4 regions of the Streptomyces nojiriensis genome follow, and region 1 is predicted to be linked to each of the others. Evidence: riboswitches for the same ligand, from Rfam matches in the RefSeq annotation. Region 1 holds a riboswitch; each other region holds the start of a gene.
The links. A riboswitch is a leader RNA that binds a small molecule or an ion and turns the genes downstream of it on or off. The one in region 1 is predicted to bind cobalamin.
Positions count from the first base shown of each region.

Region 2: linked by a shared signal. The riboswitch ahead of JYK04_RS38060 (CoA-acylating methylmalonate-semialdehyde dehydrogenase) and the one ahead of metE (5-methyltetrahydropteroyltriglutamate--homocysteine S-methyltransferase) in region 1 are both predicted to bind cobalamin.
Region 3: linked by a shared signal. The riboswitch ahead of JYK04_RS37220 (DUF4430 domain-containing protein) and the one ahead of metE (5-methyltetrahydropteroyltriglutamate--homocysteine S-methyltransferase) in region 1 are both predicted to bind cobalamin.
Region 4: linked by a shared signal. The riboswitch ahead of JYK04_RS12520 (cobalamin biosynthesis protein) and the one ahead of metE (5-methyltetrahydropteroyltriglutamate--homocysteine S-methyltransferase) in region 1 are both predicted to bind cobalamin.

Region 1 covers NZ_CP071139.1:1,974,559-1,982,162, forward strand. Annotated here, with positions in the region: gene JYK04_RS09240 (TetR/AcrR family transcriptional regulator) at 2-616, shown strand; gene metE (5-methyltetrahydropteroyltriglutamate--homocysteine S-methyltransferase) at 830-3,145, opposite strand; cobalamin riboswitch at 3,326-3,554, opposite strand; gene JYK04_RS09250 (hypothetical protein) at 3,770-4,315, shown strand; gene JYK04_RS09255 (FAD-dependent oxidoreductase) at 4,417-6,174, opposite strand; gene JYK04_RS09260 (SchA/CurD-like domain-containing protein) at 6,276-7,448, shown strand; gene JYK04_RS09265 (acyl carrier protein) at 7,462-7,604, shown strand, end outside.
Region 2 covers NZ_CP071139.1:8,429,071-8,436,674, reverse strand. Annotated here, with positions in the region: gene aceB (malate synthase A) at 1-38, opposite strand, end outside; gene aceA (isocitrate lyase) at 113-1,399, opposite strand; gene JYK04_RS38065 (short-chain fatty acyl-CoA regulator family protein) at 1,785-3,200, shown strand; cobalamin riboswitch at 3,310-3,480, shown strand; gene JYK04_RS38060 (CoA-acylating methylmalonate-semialdehyde dehydrogenase) at 3,666-5,165, shown strand; gene JYK04_RS38055 (acyl-CoA dehydrogenase family protein) at 5,162-6,316, shown strand; gene JYK04_RS38050 (enoyl-CoA hydratase/isomerase family protein) at 6,313-7,404, shown strand; gene mmsB (3-hydroxyisobutyrate dehydrogenase) at 7,401-7,604, shown strand, end outside.
Region 3 covers NZ_CP071139.1:8,235,811-8,243,414, forward strand. Annotated here, with positions in the region: gene JYK04_RS37215 (prenyltransferase/squalene oxidase repeat-containing protein) at 23-1,435, shown strand; gene JYK04_RS37220 (DUF4430 domain-containing protein) at 1,499-1,987, opposite strand; cobalamin riboswitch at 2,136-2,278, opposite strand; gene JYK04_RS37225 (cobalamin-binding protein) at 2,340-3,260, opposite strand; gene JYK04_RS37230 (SpoIIE family protein phosphatase) at 3,567-5,996, opposite strand; gene JYK04_RS37235 (PP2C family protein-serine/threonine phosphatase) at 6,087-7,244, opposite strand; gene JYK04_RS37240 (D-alanyl-D-alanine carboxypeptidase family protein) at 7,476-7,604, opposite strand, start outside.
Region 4 covers NZ_CP071139.1:2,677,684-2,685,287, forward strand. Annotated here, with positions in the region: gene JYK04_RS12500 (hypothetical protein) at 1-771, opposite strand, end outside; gene JYK04_RS12505 (alpha/beta hydrolase family protein) at 983-2,113, opposite strand; gene JYK04_RS12510 (inorganic phosphate transporter) at 2,424-3,707, shown strand; gene JYK04_RS12515 (hypothetical protein) at 3,739-3,960, shown strand; cobalamin riboswitch at 4,106-4,260, shown strand; gene JYK04_RS12520 (cobalamin biosynthesis protein) at 4,297-5,259, shown strand; gene JYK04_RS12525 (cobyric acid synthase) at 5,256-6,776, shown strand; gene JYK04_RS12530 (putative cobaltochelatase) at 6,916-7,604, shown strand, end outside.

The DNA of each region.
Region 1 (7,604 bases):
CATGGCACGGATGCCCTCGGCCGAGCGGCGCCGCCAGCTGACCGAGGCCGCCATCCGCGCGATGACCCGTGACGGCGTCGCCGCGACGACGACCCGGTCGATCGCCGCCGAGGCGGGCGTGTCCCTGAGCATCTTCCACTACTGCTTCGACTCCAAGCAGGCCCTGCTCGAATCCGTCATCGCGGCGATCACCGACCACAGCGTCGCCCTGGTGAGGGAGGCGATCCAGCCGAAGGCCACCCTCCGGGAGACCGTCCGGGCGGGCTTCCAGGCGTACTGGGACCATGTGTCCGCCCATCCGGGCGAACACATGCTCACCTACGAACTCACCCAGTACGCCCTGCGCCGCCCGGACTTCGAGCACCTGGCGCGGCGCCAGTACGAGCGGTACTGCGACACCTACACCGAACTGATCGAGCAGCTCCGGCACCACATGGCCTTCGAACTCCGCGTACCCGTGGGCGTGCTGGCCCGCTATCTGGCCGCCATGACCGACGGGCTGACGCTGAACCACCTCGTTCTCGGCGACGACAGGATCTCGGCGGACATCCTCGACGTGATCACCGACCACGTCGCGGGCCTCGTCGGCGACGACGGTCCGGAGGAGACGGCCTAGGCCGTCTCTTTCGGATCTTGTCGGATGAGCCCGGGTCGTCCGGTGCGGTGCATCTCCCCCAGCTACCGCTGGGAGGTGCCCCCGGGCGGAGGGGCGCTCGTGTACTGGACGTACTCGAGTGCCCCGACAACCTGGGGGTCCCCCCGGACGGAGTCTGGGGGATGAGGTGCCGTGCCGGGCGGGCCGGGCCCGGCAAGATCCGGAAGAGACGGCCTAGACCTCGGCGCGTACCTGCCGGGCCGCCTCGACCAGGTTCTCCAGGGAGGCCCTGGTCTCCGGCCAGCCCCGGGTCTTCAGGCCGCAGTCGGGATTGACCCACAGCCGCTCCGCCGGGATGGCTCCCAGCCCCTTGCGCAGCAGGGCCGTCGCCTCGGACACGGAGGGAATCCGCGGCGAGTGGATGTCCCAGACGCCGGGGCCGACCTCGCGCGGGTAGCCGGCGCCCGCGAGCTCACCGGCGACCTGCATGTGGGAACGGGCGGCCTCCAGGCTGATGACATCGGCGTCGAGGTCCTCGATGGCCTCCACGATGTCGCCGAACTCGGCGTAGCACATGTGCGTGTGGATCTGGGTGTCCGGGCGCACTCCGGCGGTGGTCAGCCGGAAGGACTCGGTGGCCCAGGCGAGGTAGGCGGCGCGGTCCGCGGCCCGCAGCGGGAGCGTCTCGCGCAGGGCGGGTTCGTCGACCTGGATGACCGCGGTGCCGGCCGCCTCCAGGTCGCCCACCTCGTCGCGCAGGGCGAGCGCCACCTGGCGGGCGGTGTCGCCGAGGGGCTGGTCGTCGCGTACGAAGGACCAGGCGAGCATGGTCACGGGGCCGGTCAGCATGCCCTTGACCGGCTTGGACGTCTGCGACTGCGCGTACGTGGTCCAGCCCACGGTCATCGGGTCGGGGCGGGAGATGTCGCCGGCCAGGACGGGCGGGCGGACGTAGCGGGTGCCGTAGGACTGGACCCAGCCGTGCCGGGTGGCCAGGTAGCCGGTGAGCTGCTCGGCGAAGTACTGGACCATGTCGTTGCGTTCGGGCTCGCCGTGCACCAGGACGTCGATGCCGGCCTGCTCCTGGAAGGCCAGGACCTCCCGGATCTCGGCCCGGATGCGGTCCTCGTAGCCGGCGGTGTCGATGCGCCCGGCCCGCAGGTCGGCACGGGCCGTGCGCAGTTCGGTGGTCTGCGGGAACGATCCGATCGTGGTCGTCGGAAGCGGCGGGAGCCCCAGGTGCGCCCGCTGGGCGGCGGTCCGCTCCGCGTACGGCTGCGCGCGCCGCCCGTCCGCCTCGGTGACGGCGGCGGTGCGGGCCCGGACCGCCGGATCGCGGGTGAGGGCGGAGCCGGCGCGGGAGGCCAGGTCGGCCCGGTTGGCGGCGAGTTCGGCGGCGATGGCGTCCGTCCCGAGGGCCAGGCCCCGGGCGAGCGTGGCGACCTCCGCGGTCTTCTGGCGGGCGAAGGCGAGCCAGCGCCGGACCTGCGGGTCGATGTCCCGTTCGGCGGTGGCGTCCAGCGGCACGTGGAGCAGGGAGCAGGAGGCGGCCACGTCCACCCGGCCGGCGAGCCCCAGGAGGGTGGCGAGGGTGCTGAGGGACTTCTCGTAGTCGTTGATCCAGATGTTGCGGCCGCCCACGACACCGGCGACGAGGCGCTTGCCGGGCAGGCCCCCGACGGCGGCGAGGTCGTCGAGGTTGGCGGCCGCGGCCCCGGTGAAGTCCAGGGCGAGTCCTTCGACGGGTGCCTTGGCCAGCACGGGCAGGGCCTCGCCGAGCCGGTCGAAGTAGGAGGCGACGAGCAGCTTGGGCCGGTCGGTCAGGCCGCCGAGCTCCCGGTACGCACGGGCGGTGGCGGTCAGCTCGGCCGGGGTGCGGTCCTGCACCAGGGCGGGCTCGTCCAGTTGCACCCATTCGGCTCCGGCGGCCCGCAGGTCGGCCAGGACCTGGGCGTAGACGGGCAGCAGCCGGTCGAGCAGGGCCAGCGGTTCGAAGTCGGCGCCGACGCCGGGGGCCGGCTTGGCCAGCAGCAGGTAGGTGACGGGTCCGACCAGGACGGGGCGGGCGGTGTGGCCCAGCCCGAGCGCTTCCGTCAGCTGGGCGACCTGCTGGGTGGAGTCGGCGGTGAAGACGGTGTCGGGGCCGAGTTCGGGCACCAGGTAGTGGTAGTTGGTGTCGAACCACTTGGTCATCTCCAGCGGGGCCACGTCCTGGGTACCGCGCGCCATCGCGAAGTACCCGTCGAGCGGGTCGGCCGCGACGGCCGCCCGGTGCCGCTCGGGTACGGCGCCGACCATCACGCTGGTGTCCAGCACGTGGTCGTAGTACGAGAAGTCGCCGGTCGGCACCTCGGTGATGCCGGCGTCGGCGAGCTGCTGCCAGTTGCTGCGGCGCAGGTCGCGGGCGGTTGCCCGGAGGGCGTCGGCGGTGGTGCGGCCCTTCCAGTAGCCCTCGACGGACTTCTTCAGTTCGCGGTTCTGGCCCTGGCGGGGGTAGCCGTACACGGTGGCCACGGTGGGCCGTGCGGCGGCGGGGGTCGTGCGGGTCACGGAACTCTCCTTCGCGAGCGTTCTCCTGTGGACCCGGTGCGGGGCCGAGGGCGCGAAGGGATGACGGACCGGGCGGATCCCGACCGGGTACGGGTGCGTGCGGCTGCACGTGCCCGCGGTCGTCCGCCTGATGTGTCGCCGACCCGCCCACGAGGTCACCGGGGTTTCCGTGCGCGATCGGTCGCGTACGGGCAACGGGCAGGTCTTCGGACTCGCGGGCGCGTCCCGTCGTACGGATGCCGTACGAGACTCCTACTGGCCGTCGCTTCCCAGGCCCGTCCGGGCCCAGTGCGTATGACGGCGGTCGTTCCCGCTCACCGCTGCGGGGCAGTCCCGGATTCCCACCGGGTTCCCTCTTACGACGCATCCCGCCTGGCGGACGGGGCGAACCAGCTGCCCGGCCAGAGTAGACGGCGTTCCCCGCCGGCGCGCGGAGTTGTCCGGCATCCGGATGCCGAGGTGAGACATCGGGGGGGCGAAATTCGGCCATGGAGTGAATTGCGTCACTGAGGCGGGAGTTGTGTCCCCCTTGTCCGTTTACCGGATCGAACTACCCGGTCAGGGCAGTACGTTGCAGCTCTCAGCATCGAGACCGCTCGATGACCACCGGAAGACCGAGGAAGTATGGCTGGACCGGTCCCGCGCTCCGCACTCGCCCTGCGCGCCGCCCTGGTGTCCGCGGTGGCATGGGGCGGCCTCACCGCGTGTGCCGCCGACGAGGAGAAGCTGCAGTACGCGACCGACTACGCGGGGCACGAACCGCTGGGCGTGGTCGGGTACCCCACCTCCGAGTCGCTGCACATCACCCAGAAGCTGATCTGGCGGCTCGCCGACGGCAAGGCCGAGCAGGTGGAGTCGCTCGCCGCCGACCCCGACGACGCGAAGGGGGACGTCGAGCGGACCGCGCGGAACTGGATCCGGTCCTTCCACGAGGGGGCCAAGGGGAAGGTGACCGCGGAGTTCTACGACGAGGGCTCCGTGCGGCAGGTCGTCGTCGTGTACTTCCACGACACGGGCCAGACCAAGTCGTTCGTGGTGCGCCTCACCGGAAGCACCGGAGAGGACGGCTGGCGCGTGACCATGCGGGAGCCGGACCCGAAGCAGGCCTCGGCATCCCCCGACTGGGTTCCGAGGACACCCGGGGCCCTCGGCTCGAAGACGGCGCGATGACCCGGCGCCGGTCCGGCACCGCCACGAGGTGAAGGGCGCCGTCCCGCGGATCACTCCGCCGGACGGCGCCCTCGGTGTCCGCGGGCACGGGAGCGCTCGGATCAGGACCGGTCCAGCAGCGTGGTCAGGACCTCGTGGAGGACCGCCGCCGGATCCGCCACCGCCTGCGCCGAGCGCCAGGCCACGAAACCGTCCGGGCGGACGAGGATCGCACCCTCCGCGGTCGTGCCGTGCACCTCGGTCCAGTCGCCGCCGTTCGCCGGGATCAGGTCGGCCTCCGGGCCCGTGCCGATCGCGTACACGTCCAGGGGCAGGCCCAGCTGTTCGGCGACGGACCGCCCCGCGGCACGCCACGGCGTGCCCTCGGAGCACAGCAGGACGAAGGAGCGCTCGTAGAGGTCCACGGTGGACTTCGGGTCCGGATCCCCCGGACCGCAGAGCCACATGTGCGGTGCGCGGCTGCCCGGATCGCCGCAGAGCCGCATCCGTTCGGGCACCACGGGCTGGTCCGGGTCGGCTCCCAGCACCACGCCGTGGTTGTAGCGGTAGCCCATGGCCACGGAGAGGACCCCGCCCTGCCGGCCGCCGCCTCCCGGCACGGGGTCCTGCCCGGCCGCGGGCGTGGGGGCGGGCGTGGACGCCGACCCCGGGGCGGGCGTGGACATGGGCTCGGGGTCGGGCTCGTACCCCGGGTGGCTGTGCTCCGCCGACCGCGCCGAGGCGCGCTCGCTCGTCGCCCGGGCCACCGGCAGCCGCTCGGCCTCGTAGGTCTGCAGCAGCCCCGGCCCGGCCGAACCGTCCAGCACCATGGCGAGCTTCCAGGCGATGTTGTGGGCGTCCTGGATGCCGGTGTTCGAGCCGAACGCCCCGGTGGGGGACATCTCGTGGGCGGAGTCACCGGCCAGGAAGACCCGGCCGACCGCGTACCGCTCGGCGACCCGCTCGGCGGCGTGCCACGGGGCCTTCCCGGTGACCTCGACGTCCAGATCGGGGGCGCCGACGGCCCGGCGGATGTGCTCCACGCAGCGCTCGTCGGTGAAGTCCTCCAGCGTCTCGCCCCGGTCCGGGTGCCAGGGCGCGTGGAAGACCCACCGCTCGCCGTTGTCGACCGGCAGCAGGGCCCCGTCGGCATCGGGCTTGGTCAAATAGCACACGATGAAACGCCGGTCGCCGACCACGTGGGCCAGCATCCGGGAACGGAAGGTGATGCTCACGTTGTGGAACAGGTCCCCGGAGCCGCTCTGGCCGATCCGGAGCGCCTCCCGCACGGGGCTGCGCGGCCCGTCGGCGGCGACGAGGTAGTCCGCGCGCACCGTGCTGTGCTCCCCGGTCTCCCGGTTCTTCACGATCGCGGTGACCCCGCCCGGGTCCTGGTCGAAGGAGAGGAGTTCGGTGGAGAACCGCAGGTCGGCCCCGAGTGTGGGGGTCACGGACATCAGGACCGGCTCGATGTCGTTCTGGCTGCACAGACACCATGCCGCCGGACTGAAGCGCGCGAGCGCGCCACCCGGGTCGATTTCCTCGAAGAGCCACTCCTGGTCGTCACCGGTCAGCGAGCCGCCCTGCATGATGCCGTGGTTGTCCGCCAGGACCGAGGCGGCCTCACGGATCCGGTCCTCGACACGGGCGACCCGGAACAGTTCCATCGTCCGTACGTTGATACCGCGTCCGCGTGGGTGCATCGAGGTACCCGCGTGCTTCTCGACCACCATGTGCGGGATGCCATGCCGGCCGAGGAAGAGCGAGGTGCACAGACCCACCAGCGAGCCGCCCACGATGAGGACCGGGACGTGGTGGTCGACGTTTTCCTTCATGGGTCTTCCATGCCCTGTACGAGGCCGGTTCCCTCGCTCGTTCACCCGCTTGGTTCTCTCCTCTCGCGCCGCAGGGATTACGGGACAACGATCGGTTCGGGTGGCGCCGCCCGTGGCGACCGTGTGGTCTCGAAGGAGTGTGAACGATGACAACCTTGTCGGAACGGATATCCCAGTCCGCCTTCGACGGCTCGAGACTTCGGGTCGTTCTGCTGCTGGATCTGTACGACGGTGCGCAGAATCAGTTCCTGGAGGTGTACGAACATCTCCAGAAGCAGGTGTCCTCCGTCCCCGGACACATCAGCGACGAGTTGTGCCAGTCGATCGAGAACCCGTCCCAGTGGCTCATCACCAGCGAATGGGAGAGCGCACCGCGGTTCCTGGCCTGGATCAACAGCGAGGAACACGTCGCGTCGGTGCAGCCGCTGCACGGCTGCGTGCGGGACACCCGCTCGCTGCGTTTCAGCGTGCTGCGGGAGATCGGCAAGGGGCCGGGCCCCGGCTCCCACTCCCCCACCGGCCCGCCGTCCGCCGCCGCCTCTTCACCGGCCGCCGCGGACCGGGCCCGGGGCGGCCTCCAGGTCGCGCCGCGGCGCGGTGACGGCGTGGTCCGCCACGCGCTCACCTTCACCGTGAAACCCGGCAGCGAGCCGGTCGTGGCGGAGCTCCTGGCCGGGTACACGTCCCCGCAGGCCCAGGTCGACGAGAGCACCCGGCTGCGCCGCACCTCGCTGTTCATGCACGGCAACCGTGTCGTGCGGGCGGTCGAGGTCGAGGGCGACCTCCTCGCGGCCCTGCGCCATGTGGCCCAGCAGCCCGAGGTACGGGCGCTGGAGGAGGCCATCAACCCGTACCTGGAGCAGGACCGGGATCTCAGCGACCCCGGATCGGCCCGGATGTTCTTCACCCGTGCGGCGCTCCCCGCGGTGCACCATGTCGCGGCCGGCGGCCGCGAGCCCGCGGACGTCAGGCGGCACGCCCTCTTCTACCCCGCGAAGGACGGGTGCGGCATGGCGCTCGCCCGGCTGCTCGCCGGGCAGGACGAGGCGGCCGTGGACGATCCGACGAGCCCCATCGAGGGCAGCACCGTCTTCCAGCGCGACGACATCGTCGTGCGCCTCCTCGACCTGCGGGGCCCGCTCGACGCGCGGCCCGCGCTGGCCCTCGGCGTCGAGGGCGGCCACAAGGCGGCCGTGCTCGCCCGGCTGCTCGACAGCGCCAAGGACGGCGTCCCCACCACCGACCAGGAGATCTCACGCTTCCTCGCGCGCTCTGAAATGCGCCTGATCACCGACCGGCGTGCGCCGGCCCAAGACTGAGGAGTTGTCCGTCATGACCGCTCGACTGACCATGGAAGAACTGGCCGCCCTGATGAAGAAGGGTGCCGGCGTCACCGTCGACCCCGCGGACATGGCGAGCCGCCCCGACTCGGGCTTCGACGAGTGGGGGCTCGACTCCCTGGGACTCCTCGGCAT
Region 2 (7,604 bases), 6.5 Mb from region 1:
AGGACCTGGACGCTGCTGGTCAGTGGCGAGAGGGGCATGCGGTTCTCCTCAGCGGGGGCGGTGGGCGGGTGCCCGGGGGAGGTCCGTCGGGCACCCGTCGGAAGCAGACGGCCTAGTGGAACTGCTCTTCCTCGGTGGAGCCGGCGAGCGCGGTGGTGGAGGAGTCCGGGTTGACGGCGGTGGAGACGAGGTCGAAGTAGCCGGTGCCGACCTCGCGCTGGTGCTTGACGGCGGTGAACCCCTGGGCCTGGGCGGCGAACTCGCGCTCCTGGAGGTCGACGTAGGCGGTCATGCCGTGCTCGGCGTAGCCGCGGGCGAGGTCGAACATGCCGTGGTTGAGGGAGTGGAAGCCGGCCAGGGTGATGAACTGGAAGCGGTAGCCCATCGCGCCGAGCTCCCGCTGGAACTTGGCGATCTGGTCGTCGTCCAGCGCGGCCTTCCAGTTGAAGGACGGCGAGCAGTTGTAGGCCAGCATCTGGTCGGGGTACCGCGCGTGGATCGCCTCGGCGAACTCGCGGGCCTGCGCCAGGTCCGGGGTGCCGGTCTCCACCCAGATCAGGTCGGCGTACGGGGCGTAGGCGAGGCCGCGGGCGATGACCGGGGCCATGCCGCCCCGGACGTGGTAGAAGCCTTCGGCGGTGCGCTCTCCCGTGCAGAACTCGGCGTCGCGCTCGTCGACGTCGCTGGTCAGGAGGGTGGCGGCGAGGGCGTCCGTACGGGCGATGATCAGGGTCGGGGTGTCGGCGATGTCGGCCGCCAAGCGGGCCGCGTTGAGGGTGCGGACGTGCTGCGAGGTCGGGACGAGGACCTTGCCGCCGAGGTGGCCGCACTTCTTCTCGGAGGCCAGCTGGTCCTCGTAGTGGATGCCGGCCGCACCCGCCGCGATCATCGCCTTGGTGAGCTCGAAGGCGTTCAGGGGGCCGCCGAAGCCGGCCTCGGCGTCCGCGACGATCGGCGCGAGCCAGTCCGTCGTGTCGGTGCCGCCCTCGGCGGTGGCGATCTGGTCGGCGCGCAGCAGCGCGTTGTTGATGCGGCGCACCACCTGCGGGACCGAGTTGACCGGGTACAGGCTCTGGTCCGGGTAGGTGTGCCCGGCCTGGTTCGCGTCGGCGGCCACCTGCCAGCCGGAGAGGTAGATCGCCTGGAGTCCGGCCCGCACCTGCTGGACCGCCTGGCCGCCGGTGAGGGCACCGAGGGCGTGGATGTAGTCCTGCTCGTGGAGCTGTCGCCACAGCCGCTCGGCGCCGCGCCGGGCCAGGGTGTGCTCCTCGCGGACGCTGCCCGAGAGCCGCACCACGTCCTCGGCCGTGTAGGTGCGCTCGATGCCCGCCCAGCGAGGGTCGTCGGCCCACCGCTGCTTGAGCTGCTCGGCCGCCGCCGTCGTGTTCGCCTCTGCCATGACCGTCACCGTTTCCATCCGTCGCTTGTCTTGCCAATGAGCCGGGCCGTGGACCCGAAGCGTTGGCACTCTGTGCCTGGTAAGGAGATGCGGCCGCCGAACCCGAGCCTGGGCCGAAGCTGAGCAATGCTGCCGAACCGCCGGTCGAACTACCTGGTTGGCCGAAATCAGGGCGTGAATCGGGCCAGTTCGTCCTTCCCGGCCTCCGTGTCCGGCGGGCCGCTGCACCGACTCTGGCATTGACACCGAGTGCCATCAAGGAGGTACATCTGCCAAGGTCTGCGAATCTTCAGCATCGGAATTGCCAAGGTTGCGAAGGGTTCGGGTCATGAAGATCCCCGTATTCTGGCGACGCGTGTCGAGCCCGGAACGGCGAGGGAGTGCGGTGAGCAAGACGTACGCGGGAGCGCGGCTGCGGCGGCTGCGCGAGGAGCGGCGGATGACACAGGCCGACCTGGCCCGGGTGCTCGCCATCTCCCCCAGCTACCTCAACCAGATGGAGCACGACTCCCGGCCGCTCACCGTTCCGGTCCTGCTGCGGCTCACCGAGGCCTTCGGCGTCGATCCGGGCTTCTTCTCCGAGCGCGACACCAGCCGGCTCGTCGCCGACCTGCGCGAGGCGCTCGCGAACGAGGTGGCGCAGGCCCGGGTCTCCCCCTCCGACCTGGCCGAACTGGCCACCCGTATGCCCGCGGTCGCCTCGGTCCTGCTGGACCTGGGCCGGCGCGGCCAGCTCCTGGCCGAGCGCCTCGCCGACGCCGCCGACGGCCGGGACCTGGCCGCCGACAGCCCGCGCTCGCCGCACGAGGAGATCCGGGAGTTCTTCTACCGGCGGCAGAACTACCTGCACGACACCGATGCCGCCGCCGAGGACCTCGCCGCCGAGATCGGCATCCGCCCGGGGGACGTCATCCGCGCGCTGACCCGCCGGCTCTCCGACCGGCACGGGATCCGGACGGCCACGGACTCCGACCGGCTGCACCACTACGACCCCGCCGCCCGGGTACTGCACCTGTCGAACCGGCTCCGGCCGGGACAGCAGGCGTTCCGGATGGCCACCCAGCTGGCGCTGATCGAGTACCGGGACGAGCTGGACCGGCTGGCCGCCGAGGACTTCCCGCCCGGCACCCCGGTCCACGCCCTCGCCCGCATCGGCATCGCCAACCACTTCGCGGGCGCGCTCATCCTCCCGTACCGCGCCTTCCACGCGGCCGCCGAAGAGTTCCGGTACGACATCGAGCGGCTCACCGACCACTTCGGGGTCGGCTACGAGACGGTCTGCCACCGGCTGAGCACCCTGCAGCGGCCCAGGCTGCGCGGGGTGCCCTTCTCCTTCGTCCGGGTGGACCGGGCCGGGAACATGTCCAAGCGGCAGTCGGCGACCGGATTCCACTTCTCCCGCGCGGGCGGCACCTGCCCGCTGTGGAACGTGTACGAGGCGTTCGCCGCGCCCGGCCGCATCCACGTCCAGGTGGCCGCCATGCCCGACGGGCAGCGGTACCTGTGGACCGCCCGGGCCGTCACCCGCCACCGCGGCGGCTGGGGCGAGCCCGGCAAGACCTTCGCGATCGGGCTGGGCTGCGAGATCCGGCACGCCTCGCGGCTGGTGTACGCCGACGGGCTCGACCTCGACAATGCGGCGGCCGCCACTCCGATCGGCATGGGCTGCCGCCTCTGCGAACGCCTCGACTGCCCGCAGCGGGCCGTGCCGCCGCTCGGGCGGGCGCTGGCCGTCGACGAGAACAGCAGCACCTTCATCCCGTACCCGGTGACCCGGAACCCCGCCCCGGCGCGGGACTGAGCGGGCGTCAGAACGCGGGCCGCAGACGGCGGGTACGACGGAGACGGCGCGACCGGACGGAAGGCGCGCGGCGGCGGCCCTGGACTTACTAGGACGTCCAACTATATGTTCGTGGCACAAGGTCCGCGGTGCAGGGAAGCCGGTGAGAAACCGGCACGGTCCCGCCACTGTGACCGGGGAGTGTGCTGCCATCCACACGCCACTGACGAGGTCTGTCGGGAAGGCGGGCGGCACGCGGGGATCCGGGAGTCAGGATACCGGCCGCGGATGTTCCGTGTTGTCCACGAGGATGGAGCAGACACGCATGGCACCGGTTTGTACCCACGACCCTGGTGATCCGGCGGAGCGCGCGCACCCCTTCGCACGCTCGTAGTCCCACGCCCCTCCCAGCGGAGCACCCCATCGGGTGCCGTCCGCCGGCCGGCCGTGCCATCCCCGGATCCAACCTGACGAGAGCAGGCACCCATGGTCCGTGAACTCACCCATTTCATCGGCGGCAAGCACACCACCGGATCCTCCGGTCTCTTCACCGACGTCCACGACCCCAACACGGGCTCCGTGCAGGCCCGGGTCCCGCTCGCGGGGCGGGCCGACACCGAGGCCGCCATCGCGAACGCCGAGGAGGCGCAGGCCGACTGGGGACAGTGGAACCCGCAGCGCCGCTCGCGCGTACTGCTGCGCTTCCTCCAACTGGTCGAGGGCGAACGCGACTCCCTCGCCCGGCTGTTGTCCTCCGAGCACGGCAAGACCGTCGCCGACGCCCACGGAGACCTGCAACGCGGCCTGGAGGTGGTCGAGTTCGCCGCCGGCGCCCCGCACCTGCTGAAGGGCGAGTTCACCGACAACGCGGGCACCGGGATCGACGTGCATTCCCTGCGCTCACCGCTCGGCGTGGTCGCCGGCATCACCCCCTTCAACTTCCCGGCGATGATCCCCCTGTGGCAGGCCGCACCCGCCCTGGCCTGCGGCAACTCCTTCATCCTCAAGCCCTCCGAGCGCGATCCCTCCGTACCGCTGCGCCTCGCCGAGCTGTTCCTGGAGGCCGGCCTGCCGCCGGGCGTGCTCAATGTGGTCAACGGTGGCAAGGAGGCCGTCGACACCCTCCTCGAGGACCCGCGCGTCCAGGCCCTCGGCTTCGTCGGCTCCACCCCGATCGCCGCGCACATCTACGCCACCGCCGCGGCCCACGGCAAGCGCGCCCAGTGCTTCGGCGGGGCCAAGAACCACATGATCGTGATGCCCGACGCCGACCTCGACCAGGCCGTGGAGGCCCTCATCGGCGCCGGCTACGGCTCCGCGGGCGAGCGCTGCATGGCCATCGCCGTCGCCGTCCCCGTCGGCGAGGAGACCGCGAACGCCCTCGTGACCAAGCTGACGGAGCGCATCGCGACCCTGCGCGTGGGCCGCTCCGACGACCCCGGAGCCGACTTCGGGCCGCTGGTCAGCCAGGACGCCCTCGACCGGGTGAACCGCTACGTCGGCATCGGAGCCACCGAGGGCGCCGAACTCGTCGTGGACGGGCGCGGGTTCACCCTGCCCGGACACGAGGACGGCTTCTTCGCCGGCCCCAGCCTCTTCGACCGCGTGACCCCGCAGATGCGGATCTACCGCGAGGAGATCTTCGGCCCGGTGCTGTCCGTCGTACGGGCCGCCGACTACGAGGAGGCCCTGCGCCTGCCCACCGAGCACCCGTACGGCAACGGCGTCGCGATCTTCACCCGTGACGGGGACACGGCCCGCGACTTCACCCGGCGGGTGGGCGCCGGCATGGTCGGCGTCAACGTGCCGATCCCCGTCCCGGTGGCGTACCACACCTTCGGCGGCTGGAAGCGGTCCGGCTTCGGCGACCTGAACCAGCACGGCCCCGACTCGATCCGCTTCTACACCCGTACCAAGACCGTCACCTCGCGCTGGCCCTCCGGGGCCAAGGAGGGCGCGAGCTTCACCATCCCGACGATGGGATGAGCCCGGTGACCCTCACCCTCAGCCCCGATCAGCTCGCCCTCGCCGAGGTCACGCTGGACTTCGCCCAGGAGCAGCTCGGCCCGTACGCCGTCACCTGGGACCAGGACAAGCACTTCCCGCTGGACGTGCTCCGCAAGGCGGCGGACCTCGGGCTCGGCGGCGTCTACGTCCGCGAGGAGCACGGCGGTTCCGGCCTCACCCGCGGTGACGGCGTCCTCGTCTTCGAGGCCCTCGCCACCGGCTGCCCCTCCATCGCCGGATACCTCTCCATCCACAACATGGTCGCCTGGATGATCGACCGGTACGGGGACGCGGACCAGCGGGCCCGCTGGCTGCCCGACCTGTGCTCCGCCCGGTCGCTGGGCAGCTACTGCCTGACCGAACCCGGCGCCGGATCCGACGCGGCCCGGCTGCGCACCCGGGCCGAGCGCACGGACGACGGCTATGTGCTGACCGGGGTCAAGCAGTTCATCTCCGGCGCCGGCGCCTCCGAGGTCTACATCGTCATGGCGCGCACCGGCGGGGAGGGCCCGGGCGGCATCTCCGCGTTCGTCGTCGAGCGGGGAGATGCCGGGGTCTCCTTCGGCCCGGACGAGCGCAAGATGGGCTGGAACGCCCAGCCCACCCGCCAGGTGATCCTGGACGGGGTCCGCGTCCCCGCCGACCGGCGGCTCGGTGCCGAGGGCGACGGCTTCCGCATCGCCATGAACGGCCTCAACGGCGGCCGCCTCGGCATCGCCGCCTGCTCGCTGGGCGGTGCGCAGAGCGCGCTGGACCGCAGCCTCGCGTACCTGGCCGACCGGGAGGCCTTCGGGGCCCGGCTGCTGGACGCCCAGGCCCTGCAGTTCCGGCTCGCGGACATGGCCACCGAGCTGGCCGCGGCCCGCGCCCTGGTCCGGCAGGCCGCCGACGCGCTGGACCGGGGCGACCCACTGGCCCCGCAGCTGTGCGCGATGGCCAAGCGGTTCGCCACGGACACCGGCTACGCCGTAGCCGACCGGGCCCTCCAGCTCCACGGGGGATACGGCTATCTGAGCGAGTACGGCATCGAGAAGATCGTCCGCGACCTTCGGGTCCACCAGATCCTGGAAGGCACCAACGAGGTCATGCGCATCATCGTCGCCCGCGGGCTCACGGAGGCCCTGCGATGAACCACGGATCCCCCGGGGGCCACGGCCAGGACCACGTGCTCCTGCGGACCGAGGGCCATACCGGCTACATCACCCTCAACCGCCCCGAGGCACTCAACGCCCTCACCCACGCCATGGTGCTGCGCATCGACGAGGCCCTCGCCGACTGGCAGCACGCCCCGGACATCGCGACCGTCGTCATCGAGGGCTCCGGTGAGCGCGGCCTGTGCGCGGGCGGTGACATCCGCGCGATCCACGAGGACGCCCGCTCGGGCGGCACGGCCTCGGCCGGCTTCTGGCGCGACGAGTACCGGCTCAACGCCCGCATCGCCCGCTATCCCAAGCCGTACGTCGCCCTCATGGACGGCATCGTCATGGGCGGCGGCGTCGGGATCTCGGCCCACGGCACCGTACGGATCGTCACCGAACGCTCCCGCGTGGCCATGCCCGAGACGGGCATCGGCTTCGTCCCCGATGTCGGCGGCACGTACCTGCTGGCGCTGGCACCGGGAGAGCTGGGCACGCACCTGGCTCTGACGGGGGCGCCGGCCGGGGCGGCGGACGCGCTGCTCTGCGGGCTCGCCGATCATTTCGTGCCCTCCGAGCTGCTGCCGCGGCTGGCCGCCGACCTGGCGGGGTCCTCCGTACACGAGGTGCTGGAACGGTACGTCGGTCCGGCGCCCGCCGGCGCGCTCGACGGTGACCGCGAGTGGATCGACCACTGCTACGCGGCGGACACCGTGGAGGACATCGTGGAGCGCCTGCTCGGCAGCGGTGTCCCGGCGGCGAAGGAGGCCGCGGCCACCCTTGCGGCCAGGTCGCCCACGGCGCTGAAGGTGACCCTGGCCGCCCTGCGCCGGGTGCGCGGACTCGGCCCGCTGGAACGGGCTCTGGAGCAGGAGTACCGGATCTCCTGCGCGGCGCTGTCCTCACCCGACCTGGTGGAGGGGATCCGCGCGCAGGTCATCGACAAGGACCGCAGCCCGCGGTGGTCGCCGCCCTCCCTGGCGGAGGTGGGGCCGGCGGACGTGGCACGGTTCTTCGCCCCGCTCGGCGCGCGCGAACTGCGGCTGGCCCGTGCGGATTCGACTCAGGAGGTGCCCTGGTGAGCAGGACCGTGGCGTTCGTCGGACTGGGCCGCATGGGCGGCCCGATGGCGGCCAACCTGGTGCGGGCCGGACATCGCGTCCTCGGCTTCGACCTGGTGCCGGAGCTGCTGGCCACCGCCGCCGCGACGGGGGTGGAGCCGGCGGTGTCGGCCGCCGCAGCGGCCGCCGAGGCCGATGTGGTGATCACCATGCTGCCGGCG
Region 3 (7,604 bases), 6.3 Mb from region 1:
CCGCCGATTCCAGGAGCAGGCCATGTCCCGTCCCCGCACCTCCCGCCGCCTCGCGCTCGCGGTGCCCGCCGCGCTCGGCGCCTTCGCCCTCACCGCGCTGCCCGCGTTCGCGACCTCGTCGCCCGCGCAGATCGCCACCTCGAAGACCAACGGCGTCGCCTACCTCAAGTCCCTCCAGGCGGCGGACGGTTCGTACGCCGGTTCCGGCCTCTCCAACGAGTGGGCCTTCAGCACCTTCGCCGCGACCGGCACGGCCGTCGTGGACGTCTACCCCGGTGGCGACACCACGAAGAACGCCCGCACCGTCTACCGCAACCTGCTCTCGACGGCGGGCTGGCCGTCCGCCTCCCCGGTGGTCACCGACTACGAGCGCGGCACCCTGAACGCGTACGCCGCCGGCATCGACCCGGCCCGCGTCTCCGCCTCCCGCAACCTCGTGGCGAACATCTACTCCTACTGGCAGACGGCGGAGGCCGGCTACTTCGGCTCCTCCGGAAACTTCAACGGCACGGTCTTCGCGGCCCTTTCGCTGGGCGGCGCCAGGACACAGGCCGGCGGCGCCCGCATCCCGCAGGCACTGACCGACGCGGTCGTCACCCGGATCCGCGCCAACCAGCACGTGGACGGCGGCTGGACCTACCAGAAGGCCGAGGGCAACCCCACCGTCCTCAACTCCGCCGGCGACGTCGACATGACCGGCGCGGCCATGGCGGCCCTGTGCGTCTCCGGCGTCCCCAACACGGACCCGGACGTCGTCCAGGCGAAGAACTTCCTCAAGAGCACGCTGCTCTCCTCCACCGGCGCCTTCAACTCCCTCTACGGGGTCAACACCAGCTCCAACGGCTGGGGCGTCGCGGGCCTGAACGCTTGCGGCTTCAACCCGCAGACCGGCGACTTCCTCACGGTCACCGGGAAGACCCCGATCGACTTCCTGATAGCCAACCAGTACAACCCGGCGGGCGGCTTCAAGTACAAGCCCTCCGACACCGTCCCCTCTGCCTACTCCTCGATCGACGCGCTGCGCGCCGTCGCGGGCGGGGGCTTCACCACGGCCCCGCCCGTCCCGGTCACCCCCGGCGCCCCGCAGTGGGTCGCCCAGTCCACCTTCACCGCCGGTACGGCCGCCAAGCTGGCCCTGACCGTCGACGACGGCGCCGGCAACCTCAAGGTCTGCTCGGTGGCCTTCACCCCGACCGGTACGACCACCACCCTCGGCGACGTCCTGAACGCGGCCACCACCGGGGCGACCCCGACCGGCTGCGTCACGAGCGTGACCCCCTCGTCGGGCACGGGCACCGTCACGGCCGTCAACGGCAAGGCCAACAGCGGCTCCAGCACCTGGAAGGTCAGCGTCGACGGCTCCGCGTTCGCCGGCGCGGTCCGCAACAAGGTCATCAACGTGGGCGACACCATCGCCCTGCGCTGGGGCGCCTGATCACCGAATGCCGGCGGGGCTGCGGACCTTCGCGGCCGCAGCCCCTGCCGGGCGGGCGGCCGGTTAGAAGGACGTCCAGGTGAAGGACACCCGGTCGCCGGCGCTGAGCTTGAACTGGCAGCCGCCGACCGGGGTCGGGGTGCCGTTGACGGCGATGCTCCAGTACGCCGAGCCGCCGCCGCTGACGTTCTTTATCGTGTCGACGGAGAAGTCGTCGAAGGACGCGTACCAGGTGCCGTCCCAGGTGAAGCCCTTCTTGTGGGCGGCGTCGTCGAGGGCGGCGGTCGGGGTGGGGACCTTGGACGGGTTGGCGCCGCCGTTGGTGCCGTCGCACTTGTGGGTGCCACCGGTCGCGGTGGTGACATCGTGGCCCTTGGTCTTGACCTTGCCCTGGAACAGCAGCCCGTCGGGTCCCTGGACGGTGAGGTCCACCTTGACGGCCGCGTTCGTGTTCGGCCTCGGCTTGGCCTCGGCCACGGCCGGAGCGGTGGCGAGGGCGAGAGCGAGCGCGAACGTGGTGACCACGGAGCGGCGGACGAGGGTCTGGCGCATGGAGTGCCTTCCTGAGCGGATCTTCGGGCCTGCTCACGCGAACCCTTCGACCCGCACCCGTGCACACCCCCTGCGGGCGTCCCTCAGGAGGACGCCCGGGGGCGCCGGGCCGGGCTGGGGCTTCGTACTGCAGACCATGACAGTGGGAAGCGGTGCACATCGCACCCCGGGTTCTCCGACTCACGGCGTTTCGGACACCGCTCACGGTTGCAGGTCAGCGCCGGATTCCCACCGGCTTCCCCCAGTTGTGCATGCATTCGGTTGTGGCCCGGGCCGCGGTGGGCCGGAGCAGAACGCATCGTACGGCCCGGGCAGAGGGGACCGGGCGAGAACCCGGAATCCGGGCCCGCCGTCAGCCGCGGCCGAGCCGGCGGGCCTCCGCCGGACTCACCGGGGCACCCGCCCCGACCCCGTGCAGGACGTGCGCCAGTACCTCCGCGCCGCGTACGACGCGGGGGCCCGGGCGGTTGAAGTAGGCGGGCCCGTCCAGCACCCACACCTCACCCGCGCGCACCGCGGGCAGCTCCTCCCACCCCGGCAGCGAGGTCAGCAGCTCCCGCTCGCGCAGCGTGCGTTCCGGGCCGAACCCGCAGGGCATGACCAGGAGCACGTCCGGGCGGGCGGCCCGGACCGCCTCCCATTCCGTCGGCCGGGTGTGCTCCCCGGGGGCGGCGATCAGTGCCTCACCGCCCGCGCACGCGATCTGCTCCGGCACCCAGTGCCCGGCCGGCCAGAGCGGATCGAGCCATTCGATCGCCACCACCCGGGGGCGCCGCCGTCCGGCGGTCCGCGCCCGTACGGCCTCCAGCCGCGCGGCGAGGGCCGCCCGCCGCTCCCGCGCGTGCTCCGCCACGCCGAGCAGCTCACCGACCGTGACCAGGCAGTCCAGTACGTCGCCCAGCGTGCGCGGCTCCAGACTCAGCACGCGGGGCCCGCCGTCTAGGACGCGCACCGCCCGGCTCACGCCGGCGTAGGACACCGCGCAGACGTCGCACAGGTCCTGGGTCAGGACCACATCGGGAGCGAGCGCGCCGAGGGCCTCGGTGTCGAGGGTGTAGAGCGAGGAGCCGCGGTGCGCGGCGCCGCCCACCGCGTCGGAGATCTCCCGGCTGGTCAGGGTGTCCGCCGAGAACTCGGCCGAGGTCACCACGGGCACGCCGGCCACCGCCCGCGGCGGCCAGTCGCACTCGTGGGTACGGCCCGCCAGATCGGCGGCCAGGCCGAGCTCCGCCACGATGTCGGTCGCCGCGGGCAGCAGGGAGACGATGCGCATCCTCCGACCCTAGGCCGTCTCTTCCGGATCTTGCCGGGCCCGCGACGCCCGGCACCGCACCTGGCCGCGTTGTCGGGGCACCCGAGTACGTCCAGTACACGGGCGCCCCTCCGCCTTGCCAGGCTTCCCCTCGGCGCTGGCGGGCCTGGGGAGGCCCCATGGCACCGGACGCCGCGGGCTCGGCCGACAAGATCCGAAAGAGACGGCCCAAGCCGTCGGGGGCCGGGCGGTTGGGTGGCCGTGTCCTCGGGGGAGGCCGCAGCGCCCCGGCTGACGGCTGTCCCCGGGAGCCGCCCGCGCGACGTGTCAGGAACCGCGGCGCCAGGGGATTTCGGCCCACACCTGCTTGCCGCCGCTGAGCGGCACCGAGCCCCAGGCCGTCGCCGTCGCCTCGACGATGAGCAGCCCGCGACCGCCCGTCGACTCCCAGCTCACCCAGACCGGTTTGACGGGGCTGCGCGGCGACCCGTCGTTCACGGCGATCCGCAGCCGGTCCGCCGAGAGGGTCAGATCCATCCCCACCTCGCCCTGGGTGTGCGCGATGGCGTTGGTGACCAGCTCGGACACGATCAACAGGGCTTCGTCGAGTTCCTCCACCACTCCCCAGGAGCGCAGGGTGCGGGCGGTGAAGCGGCGCGCGTGCAGGACCGCGTTGGGTACCCGCCACACCGTCCAGTGGCTCCGCATCGGCCGGTCCCCCTGGCCGTCGTAGCGCAGCAACAGCAACGCCACATCGTCGTCGCGACGGCCCACGCCGACGACCAGCTCGTCGGCGACCCCTCCGACATCGTCCGGGTCGGCCGCCGCGAGCACGTCGCACACCCGCCGTACGCCCTCCTCCAGGCGCAGTCGGGAGGACTCGACCAGGCCGTCCGTCAGCAGCACCAGCAGGGTGCCGGGGATCAGCCCCGCCTCTGTCATGGGGAACTCCGCTTCCGCGAGCACGCCCAGCGGGGGGCCGCCCTCGACCACCATCTCCTCGGCGACGCCGTCGGGATGACGCAGGATCGGCGGCAGATGGCCGGCCCGGACGACCCTGGCGATGCCCTCCTCCATGTCCAGGTCCACGTACCCGCAGGTGGCGAACAGATCCGTCTCCATACCGGCCAGCAGACGGTTGGCCCGCGCGACCACCACATCGGGCGGGTGGCCCTCCACCGCGTAGGCCCTGACCGCCGTACGCATCTGGCCCATGATGGTGGCGGCGCCCGCGCTGTGCCCCTGGACGTCCCCGATGACGAAGGCCACATGACCGTCACGGAGCGGAATGACGTCGTACCAGTCCCCGCCGACCTCGAGTCCGGCGGTCGCGGGGAGGTAGCGGGCGACGGCGACCCCGCCCGGCAGCTCGGGGAGCTTGCGCGGCAGCAGACTGCGCTGGAGCATGGTGGCGAGTTCGTGGCCCGCGTCCAGGGCGTGGGCGCGCACCAGCGCCTGTCCCACCAGTCCCGCGGTCGCGGTCAGCAGCGACCGCTCCTCCGGTCCGAACCGGTGCTCCGCGTCCCAGCCCACCAGACACACCCCGACCATCCGGCCGTCGGCGGGCAGCGGCAGCACCGCGAGACCACCGGGCCCGACGCCCAGCAGGCCGGGCTCCAGGGCCGCCCCCGGCGGCCACAGACTCAAGTGCCCCCCGCGCAGCGCGCTCTGCAGGGTGGGCAGGTCGCTGAGCGCCACGTCGGGCCACTCGGACCGCCACTCCGAGCGCCAGACCTCGGGCCAGGCGTCGGGCTCCGGAGGATCGAGGGCGGTGACGATGAGCCGTTCGGGCTCCAGTTCGCCGACCGCGACCCGGGAGGCGCCGAGCGGTTCGCGCAGGGCGGCGACCACCAGCCGGCTGACCTCCCGGATGGTCGCCGCTCCCGCCAGGGTGGCCGACAGCCGCTGTACGAGGGAGACCTCGTCGGCGCTGGGGCGCAGATAGGTGGCATCGGCGACCACGCCCAGGACGCGCCCCGGCGTACCGTCCGCGTCCACCTCCACGCGGCAGCGCAGTCCCAGCCAGCGCAGCTCGCCGTTCGGGCGGCGGATACGGAACGCCAGCTGCTGTCCGGCGGCGGCAAGCCGGTTCGGCTCCACGATCGCCATCAGTGCGGGCATGTCGTCGGGGACGGCGCAGGCGAGCACGGTCTCCACCTGCCCGTCGAACTGCCCGGGAGACAGACCCAGCAGTTCCAGCACGTGCGCGTCGGCCTCCATACGGCCGGTGCTCAGCTCCAGGATGAAGGCGCCGCCCTGGTCGGGCACCAGCGACTGACCCAGATGGGCCTGCGGGGACTTGCGTCCGGCGAAGCGTCCGGCGACCGATTCGAGTCCCGTGGCCACCTGGTCGGCGTAGAGCTCCAGGAGGCTGCGGTCGTCGGCGCTGAAGCCGTCCCCGGCCTGCCCGGCGACGATCAGACAGCCGAGCTCCTGGTCGTCGTACCCCAGCGGAAGCGCGCCCAGCGAGATCCTGGCGGGCGAGTTGGGTGCGCCGTCCCGCACCCGGGTGGGGAAGTGGTGGGGGTCCTCCTCGATGAACGTGGCGAGTTCCTTGGGAGCCAGCCACAGCGGGCGGCCCGAGCGGAAGGCATTGGCGGCGGGCGAGTGGCCGGCCACGGCGAGGATCGCCGGCAGCCCGTAGAGGACGCCGCGGTTTCCGGTCAGCTCGGCGAGGTGGAGTTCCCTGCCCTGGTCGGCGACCACGTAGACAGCGGCGAGCTCGGCCCCGCAGAACGAGAAGCGATGACTGTTCACTGTCCGTATCGCCTCCTCCCGGGGGCATCGCGCCGACCGCCCTCCCCCCATGCTGTCGCCTCCCGGACCGTCCGGGCGACTCCAGGGGTGCTACGCCGGACCTCCGGCCGACCGTTGCCCCTCGTCCAGGCTCCGGTCCACGACGACGACCGCCACATCGTCGGCCAGGCGGTCATCGGTGTGGCGGAGCAGTGCCTGGTGCAGGCCCTCCAGGAACTCCTTCCGGCTGTGGTCGCGCATGGTCACCATTGCCTCGGCCAGGTCGAAGAAGGCCTTGTCCGGGGCGCGGGCCTCGATGACGCCGTCGGTGTACAGCAGCAGCCGGTCCCCCGGTGCGAACGGATAGCGGTCCGCCCGCCGGGGAGGACCGCTGACGAACTCCACCAGACCGAGCGGCGGCAGGGGGGCGGTGGGTGTCAGTGGCCGGACCACGCCGTCGCACAGCAGCAGCGGGGGAGGGTGGCCCCGGTTGATCACGTCGATGTGCGGGCCGTCCGGGATCTGGGCCACGAGCGCGGTGACGAACCCCTCCAGGACGGCCTCCGCACCACCGGCGCCCGAGACGGCGGCGTCCCGCAGCAGGGCCGCCTCGCAGCGGTCGACGACCTCCATCAGGTCGTCCTCGTAGTGCACGGCCTCCCTGAAGGCGCCCAGCACGATCGCGGCGGCCCGTACGGCCGGGAGTCCCTTGCCCCGGACATCCCCGACGATCATCCGGACCCCGTACCGGGTCTGCACCACGTCGTACAGATCGCCGCCGATCTGGGCGCCCGTCTCGGCCGCCAGGTACATGCTGGCCGCCCGTACGGGACCCAGCAGGGTCGGCACCGGCCGCAGCAGGACGTCCTGGGCGGCGGTGGCGATCCGCTGGACCTGGTTCAGCTCGTTCTCCGTGCGCGTGCGCGCGGAGCGGCTCGTCATGAAACTCGCCACCGAGACCAGGAACAGGGCGAGGAAGTTGGTGTAGACCTGCTGGCTCCCCCAGGCGCCGTTGTAGCTCGCGGTGGCCACGCTGACACCGACGGCCACCCCCGCCGCCGCGAGCGTCCCCTTGGGGCCCATCGTCACGGCCGCCAGAGCGGGCGTCGCGACCAACAGGGGGCCGGTGTAGAGGACGTGCAGGGGCGTGAACTCGACGAGCAGCACCAGCAGGGCGATCGCGAAGGGCACACACTCCGCCAAGACGAACAGGACCTGGTGGTGGCCGTCGGCTCGCGGTCCAGAAGGCGAGCGCAAGGGCGCTCTCATGAGTACAGACTGCCTCGCCCGCACCCGTGGCCGCCACTCCGGTCGACCGCGAGCAGCGCGGTGGGCGAGGCTGCGCCCGTACACCCGCGCCGGTCGAGTTCGCGCGCTCGTCGTTCACGGTCCGTCACTCCATGGCCCTGGATGTCGGGTCCTGGGTACGCCGCGTCGTGTCCGCCGCCGAACGGACCGAACGGACCGAACGGACCGAACGGACCGAACAGGCCGAGCGGGTCACGGCAGGTCCCGGCGGCGCCGCAGGACACCTGCCCCGGTCAGGACCGCCACGGCGGCGAGGAACGCGGCCGACAAGCCGTAGACCATCGGCGTACCCACGTCGAGCCGCTCCGGCGTGACGGCGCG
Region 4 (7,604 bases), 700 kb from region 1:
GCCGAGGGTGACGGCGTCCACGGCGGCGAGTCCGCCGAGCGCCCAGCGCAGCAGCCGGGCGAGCGGGACGGGGCGGGTCTCCGCGGAGCCGGCGGCGGACGTCTGCGCCGCGGCGGGCTCGGCCTCGTAGGGGATCTCGCACCGCTCGTCGCGCAGTTCGGTGACGCGCTGCCCGAGCAGGTCGAGCAGGTCCGGGACGGTCACCGGGCCGGCGGACAGCTGGAGCAGGGAGAGGAGTTGGGGCATGGCCTCGACGACCTCGGCGACGGCCGAGGGGGCGATGTCGGCGGGTGCCGGATGGACCAGCGACCAGGCGTCGAAGAGGGCGACCCAGCCGCGCAGTACGGCGGTGTCGTCGCGGTCCCAGGCGCGCAGCCGCCAGCCGGGCCGGGCGTGGCCGCCGTGCACCTCGACCAGTCCGGCGAGCCGGGCGCGGTCCCAGCCGACCTGGATCTGGCCGTGCGTCAGGCCCAGTTCCGTGGCCGCGCGTTCGACGTCGGCCGCGGACAGGGCGCCCGTGGGGGCGGGCCGGCCGCCGTCTCCGGCGCCGAGATTGCGCTCGGCCCAGCGGGTCAGGCGTACGGCGTCGGCGAGCGAGGCCCGGGCCCGGTTCGCGAGGTCGGCCGTGGCGGGTGTACCCGCCGGGGGCCGGGGCGCGGGCCGGGTGCGTCGGTCGGTCACCGCCTTGCGGGCCGCGGCGACGGAGCGCGGCGAGACGAGTCGGAGTCTGGAGTCGCGAGCCAACTGCTCATCAGGCTTTCGGGACGTCACGGAAGCAGTCTCGCCCGTCACTGGCCGAAAGCCCAAACGGAACCGCTCGTTATCGCCGTTCACCGCAGCGCAGACCGGGACAAGCCGCCCGTGGGGGCCTGTCCGTCACAGGGCCTTCACATGACGACGCTTCACACAGGCCTTCACACCGGCCTTCACACGGGCGCTCACACTGCGCACGGGCCCCTCACGCCGGCCTTCACACGGGTCTTCACATGAGGGGGGTGAGGAAGCGGCGCAGGGCCTCCTCGTAGCCGGCCGGGTCGGCGTTCCACATCGCGCCGTGCCCGGCCCCGCCCACGGTGTGCAGCGTGGCGAGGTCGGGGCGGGCGGCGGCGAGTCTGCGCGAGGGCCCCCAGGGGGCGAGCGCGTCGTCCGGGCCGTGGAAGATCAGTACGGGGACGCGCAGCGCGCCGGGGTCGGAACCCGCCGGCCGGCGGTCGGCGCGCAGGCCCGTGAGGCCCTCGGCGGCCCGGACCGCCAGCGGCAGCACCACGCCGGGGACGCCGCGGGCCGCGGCGAGCCCGCGCAGGGTGGTGTGCCAGTCGAGCACCGGGGAGTCCAGGACCAGCCCGGAGATCCGGTGGGCGAGCGGCGAGCGCTCGTAGGCGTGCAGGGCCATGGTGGCGCCGGTGGACCAGCCGTACAGGACCACGCGGCGGGCTCCGTAGCGCAGGGCGTAGCGGATGGCGGCGTCCAGGTCGCGCCACTCCGATTCACCGAGGTGGCCGAGGCCGTCCGGGGAGGCGGGGGCGCCCAGGTCGCCCCGGTAGCCGAGGTCCAGGACGGGCAGCTGGTGGCGGTGCAGGAAGGGCATGACCACCATCGGGTGCTCGCGGCTGCTGCCGAGCCCGTGCACGGTGATCACCCAGGTGTCCCGGGCGGCGGGCACGAACCAGGCGGGCAGGGCGCCGAGCTCCCCGGGGACGTCCACGTCGGCGTGGTCGAGCCCGAGGGCGGTGCGCGGGTTGCCGACGTACACCTGGGGGGTGAGGGTGACCCGGGTGCCGGGGGCGAGGGTGCCGTGGGTGACGGAGACGAGCTGCCGCACGACGGCGTCCGGGCCGGGGTCGGCGTCGGGGAGCACGGGCCCGACGACGGCGTGCACGCCGGGTGCGACCAGGCCGTACGTGCCGGGTCGCAGGGAGGCGAGCGAGCGGGTCAGCGTGATCCGGCCGTCGACGGCGGAGTGGACGCCGAGCTTCGGTCCGCCGGGGAGCGGGCGGCCCGGTTCGGACCGCAGGGCCGCGTCGGCGGCGTGCCGGGCGACGGCGACGGCGGCCGCGCCGGCACCGATGAGGGTCGTCGTGACGGCCGCAGCCGTCGCTGTCGCGGTACGCACTGCTCCAGTGTCGGGTCGGGGCCTCGGGCGGGCCACCGGAGCGGATCGCTCCACGGTGGGCACGGAGCGAGTGATCTAGGTCTCATTCGAGGCCCGGGGGGCGGGATCGCACGCGCGGCGAGCCGCCTCCGGAGGGGTTCATTCACCCGACTTTGACGTGCATTAATAGCACTATCAACGTAAGAATCAGGACGAATGGCCCGATCGCACCCCGGGGCAGTACACCGCTCCGACCAAGTCAGTTCATCTTCCGTTCACCCAGGTTGCCTACGGTCGCCGAGCCACTGACGTCAAACAGAAGCCTGGGTAAATGGAGCACATAACGCTTCTCCTCGGGATCGTGATCATTACCGCTCTCGTGTTCGACTTCACGAACGGTTTCCACGACACAGCCAACGCGATGGCTACCACCATCTCGACCGGCGCCCTCAAGCCCAAGACGGCGGTGGCCATGTCCGCCGTGCTCAACCTCGTCGGCGCGTTCATGTCCGTGGAGGTCGCCAAGACGATCTCCAAGGGGCTCGTCAACGAGGAGGGCATCCAGCCAGAGGTGATCTTCGCCGCCCTGGTCGGAGCGATCCTCTGGAACCTCGTCACCTGGCTGGTCGGTCTCCCCTCCAGCTCCTCGCACGCCCTGATGGGTGGCCTCATCGGTGCCGCGGTCGCCTCCGCCGGCATCGGCGCGGTCAACGGCAGCGTCGTCGTCACCAAGGTCCTCATCCCCGCGATCGCCGCCCCGCTGGTGGCCGGCATCGCCGCGTACCTGGCCGCCAAGGTCACGTACAAGCTGGGGGACAAGGTCGGCGAGAAGACCTCCGCCAAGGGGTACCGCGCCGGTCAGATCGCCTCGGCCGGTCTCGTCTCCCTCGCGCACGGCACCAACGACGCGCAGAAGACGATGGGCATCATCACCCTGGCCCTCATCGCCGGCGGTGCGATCGCGCCCGACGCGAACCCGCCGGTCTGGGTCATCGTCTCCGCCGGTATGGCCATCGCGATGGGCACCTACCTGGGCGGCTGGCGCATCATCCGCACCATGGGCAGCGGCCTGACCGACCTGCACCCGCAGCAGGGCTTCGCCGCCCAGACCTCGGCCGCGTCCGTCATCCTGGCCTCCTCGAACCTGGGCTTCTCGCTCTCCACCACCCACTCGTGCTCCGGTGCGGTCATGGGTGCGGGCCTGGGCCGCAGGGGCGGTGTGGTCCGCTGGTCCACCGCGACCCGCATGTTCGTCGCCTGGGGCCTGACCCTGCCGGCCGCCGCGCTGGTCTCGGCCGGTGCCGAGCTGGTCATGCGCATCGGTGACGTCGGCATCGCCGCGGTCACGCTCTTCCTGATCGGCTCCTGCCTGGCCATCTGGTTCATCTCGCGCCGCCAGGTCGTCGACCACAACAACGTCAACGAGGTGGAGCCGGCCCGCGCCGAAGAGCCGGGTGTCGTCACCACGGCGATCGCCGCGGTCACCGTCCCGCCGACCGTCGCCGCCGCCGGTACCAACGCCGCGGCAACGACCGCCGAGGTTACGGACGAAGCCCTCAAGGCCACCATCCCGGCCGCGACGCAGACCCCGGCGGCTCCGGCCGCCGCGGTCTGACCGAGACAGAGACACAAGAGGAAACGGCAGTATGAAGATCGACTGGGAAGCACTCGGCTCCGTCTTCGGGGTCAGCCTCTTCGCCACCGTCGCCCTCGTGGCCCTCTTCACCCTGGGCCTGGTGGGCCTGTCCAAGCACGAGACCGCCACCGAGCAGGGCGGCACCGCCGCCCTCGCCCGCAGCGGCGCGTACGCCTGCTTCGCCGTCATCGCGGCGGCCGTTGGCTACGGGATCTACCTGATCGTCGCCTGATCCGCCGCCCCGCGGCCGACCGGGCGTGAAGGCTCCCTCCGGGTTTGTCCCGGAGGGAGCTTTTCGCATCCCCCGCCCCCTCCCGCGCTCCTGCCGCGTCCCGGCCGTGCCGCGACCGCGCCGCAGGTCAACGGCGAGTTGACGGGCCTTCGACGTGCGTGGTGGACTGCCCGAGCCAATACGGCGGCATGGAGAGGAAGTCCGGTGCGAATCCGGCGCGGTCCCGCCACTGTCACCGGAAGCGCACGCCGCGCGTGCGTCCCGGGAGCCAGGAACTCTCGCCGCCGGACACGTCGAACCAGGGCGCGGACCCTGAGTGAGGACATACCTGCCACCATGCGTGCCGATCGCGTCTTCGCGTACGGCGCCACGGCGGGCCTGATCGGCGACCGGATCCTCGGGGATCCGCGCCGAGGGCACCCCGTGGCCGCCTTCGGACGGGCCGCCGCCGCCGTCGAGCGCTCCCTGTGGCGCGACGACCGCGGCCGGGGCCTCCTGCACACCCTGGTGTGCGCCGGGGGCGCGACCGCCGTCGGAGCGCTGGGCGCCCGAGCCGTGCGTTCCCGGCCCGCGGCCGCCCGTATCGCCCTGACCGCCGCCGCCACCTGGGCCGTCGTGGGCGGCACCTCCCTGGGCCGTGAGGCCCGCGCCATCGGCGGCGCGCTCGCCGCCGGGGACATCGAGGTGGCCCGGGAGCGGCTGCCCCACCTGTGCGGACGCGACCCGCAGGCCCTGGACGGACAGCAGATGGCCCGCGCCGTCGTGGAGTCCGTCGCCGAGAACACCTCCGACGCGGTGGTCGGGGCACTCGTGTGGGGCGCCGTCGCCGGCGTCCCCGGACTGCTGGCCTTCCGCGCCGTGAACACCCTGGACGCGATGGTCGGCCACAAGTCCCCCCGCTACCTGCGCTACGGCTGGGCCTCCGCCCGGCTCGACGACCTGGCCGGCTGGCCGGGGGCCCGGCTGACGGCGGTCGCCGCCGTACTGGCCGGCCCCGACCGGCGGGGCGCCGTACGGGCCTGGCGCGCGGACGCCGCCGCGCACCCGAGCCCGAACGCCGGACCCGTCGAGGCCTCCTTCGCCGGGGCGCTGGGCGTCAGACTGGGCGGAACCCTCGCGTACGGCGGCCGGGTCGAGCACCGGGCCGTACTGAACGGCGCGGCGGGGCGGCCGGTGGAGGTCGATGACATCGAGCGGGCGGTCCGGCTGTCGCGGCAGGTGACCTGGCTGGCCCTGGGCGCCTGCGTGGCCGCCCGGCTGCTGGTCTCCCGTACGGCACGGAGAGGGCGGCGCGGATGAGCGGCGCGAAGCGCGGCGGCGGTCTGCTGGTCGCGGGCACGACGTCGGACGCGGGCAAGAGCGTGGTCACGGCGGGCATCTGCCGGTGGCTGGCCCGGCAGGGCGTGAAGGTGGCGCCCTTCAAGGCGCAGAACATGTCGCTGAACTCCTTCGTGACGCGGGAGGGCGCCGAGATCGGGCGCGCCCAGGCGATGCAGGCCCAGGCGGCCCGCGTGGAGCCGACCGCGCTGATGAACCCGGTGCTGCTCAAGCCGGGCAGCGACCGCAGCAGCCAGGTGGTGCTGCTGGGCAAGCCGGTGGGCGAGATGAGCGCCCGCGGCTACCACGGCGGGCGTCAGGAGCAGCTGCTCGGCATCGTCACGGACTGTCTGGAGCAGCTTCGGGGCACGTATGACGCCGTGATCTGCGAGGGGGCGGGGAGTCCGGCCGAGATCAACCTGCGCCGGACCGACATCGTGAACATGGGGATCGCGCGGGCCGCGCGGTTCCCGGTGGTCGTGGTCGGGGACATCGACCGCGGCGGGGTCTTCGCGTCCTTCTTCGGGACGACGGCGCTGCTCTCCCCCGAGGACCAGTCCCTGATCGCGGGATACCTGGTCAACAAGTTCCGCGGTGACGTGTCGCTGCTGGAGCCGGGCATGGAGATGCTCCGCGGCCTGACGGGCCGGGCCACGTACGGGGTGCTGCCGTTCCAGCACGGCCTGGGCATCGACGAGGAGGACGGCCTGCGGGTCTCCCTGCGCGGGGCGGTGCGCGAGTCGGTGGTCGCGCCGCCGGTGGGCGAGGACGTGCTGCGGGTCGCCGTGTGCGCGGTGCCGCTGATGTCGAACTTCACGGACGTGGACGCGCTCGCGGCGGAGCCGGGGGTCGTGGTGCGGTTCGTGGACCGGGCCGAGGAACTGGCCGACGCGGACCTGGTCGTCGTACCCGGCACCCGGGGCACGGTGAAGGCCCTGCAGTGGCTGCGGGAGCGCGGGCTCGCGGACGCGCTGGCGCGGCGGGCCGCCGAGGGACGGCCGGTGCTGGGCATCTGCGGCGGGTTCCAGGTGCTGGGCGAGCGGATCTCGGACGAGGTCGAATCGAAGGCGGGCGAGGTCGACGGCCTCGGCCTGCTCCCCGTACGGGTCCGCTTCGAGCGGGAGAAGACCCTGGCCCGACCGGTGGGCTCGGCGCTGGGCGAGGAGGTCGCGGGCTACGAGATCCACCACGGCGTGGCCGAGGTGCTCGGCGGCGAGGCCTTCCTGGACGGCTGCCGGGTCGGGTCGGTGTGGGGCACCCACTGGCACGGCTCGCTGGAGTCGGACGGCTTCCGCCGGGCGTTCCTGCGGGAGGTGGCCGCGGCCGCCGGTCGCCGCTTCGTCCCGGCGCCGGACACCTCGTTCGCCGCGCTGCGGGAGGAGCAGCTGGACCTGCTCGGCGACCTGATCGAAGAACACGCCGATACGCGTGCGCTGCTGCAGCTGATCGAGGACGGAGCCCCGGCCGCCCTCCCCTTCCTCCCACCGGGCGCCCCGTGACGGGCGCGGCCCCGCACCTTCAGCCCCGCCGGCGTTCGAGGCGCGGGGTCCGGGGCGGAGCCCCGGCAACGGCGCCGCACCCGCAGACCTCGTCCAGGCCCCCGGCACGGGCCCGCACTTTCCAAGGAGTGAGCAACGCATGAGCACCCCGTATCCGTTCACCGCAGTGGTCGGCCAGACCGACCTGCGGCTGGCGCTCCTGCTCAACGCCGTGAGCCCAGCGGTCGGCGGGGTGCTCGTGCGCGGTGAGAAGGGGACCGCCAAGTCCACCGCCGTCCGCGCGCTGTCCGCGCTGCTGCCGCAGGTCGACGTCGTGTCGGGCTGCCGGTTCAGCTGCGCGCCCACCGCGCCGGACCCGGCCTGCCCGGACGGCCCGCACGAGCCCGGCCCCGGCGGCCTGCGGCCCGCCCGCATGGTGGAGCTGCCCGTCGGCGCCTCCGAGGACCGCCTCGTCGGCGCCCTCGACATCGAACGGGCCCTCGCCGAGGGGGTGAAGGCCTTCGAGCCCGGACTGCTCGCCGACGCCCACCGCGGGATCCTCTACGTCGACGAGGTCAACCTCCTCCACGACCACCTGATCGACCTGCTGCTGGACGCCGCCGCGATGGGCGCCTCGTACGTGGAGCGCGAGGGCGTCTCCGTCCGGCACGCCGCCCGCTTCCTGCTCGTCGGCACGATGAACCCCGAGGAGGGCGAGCTGCGGCCGCAGCTCCTGGACCGGTTCGGGCTCACCGTCGAGGTGGCCGCCTCCCGCGAGCCCGCCCAGCGCGTCGAGGTGGTCCGCCGCCGGCTCGCCTACGAGGACGACCCCGCGGGCTTCGCGACCCG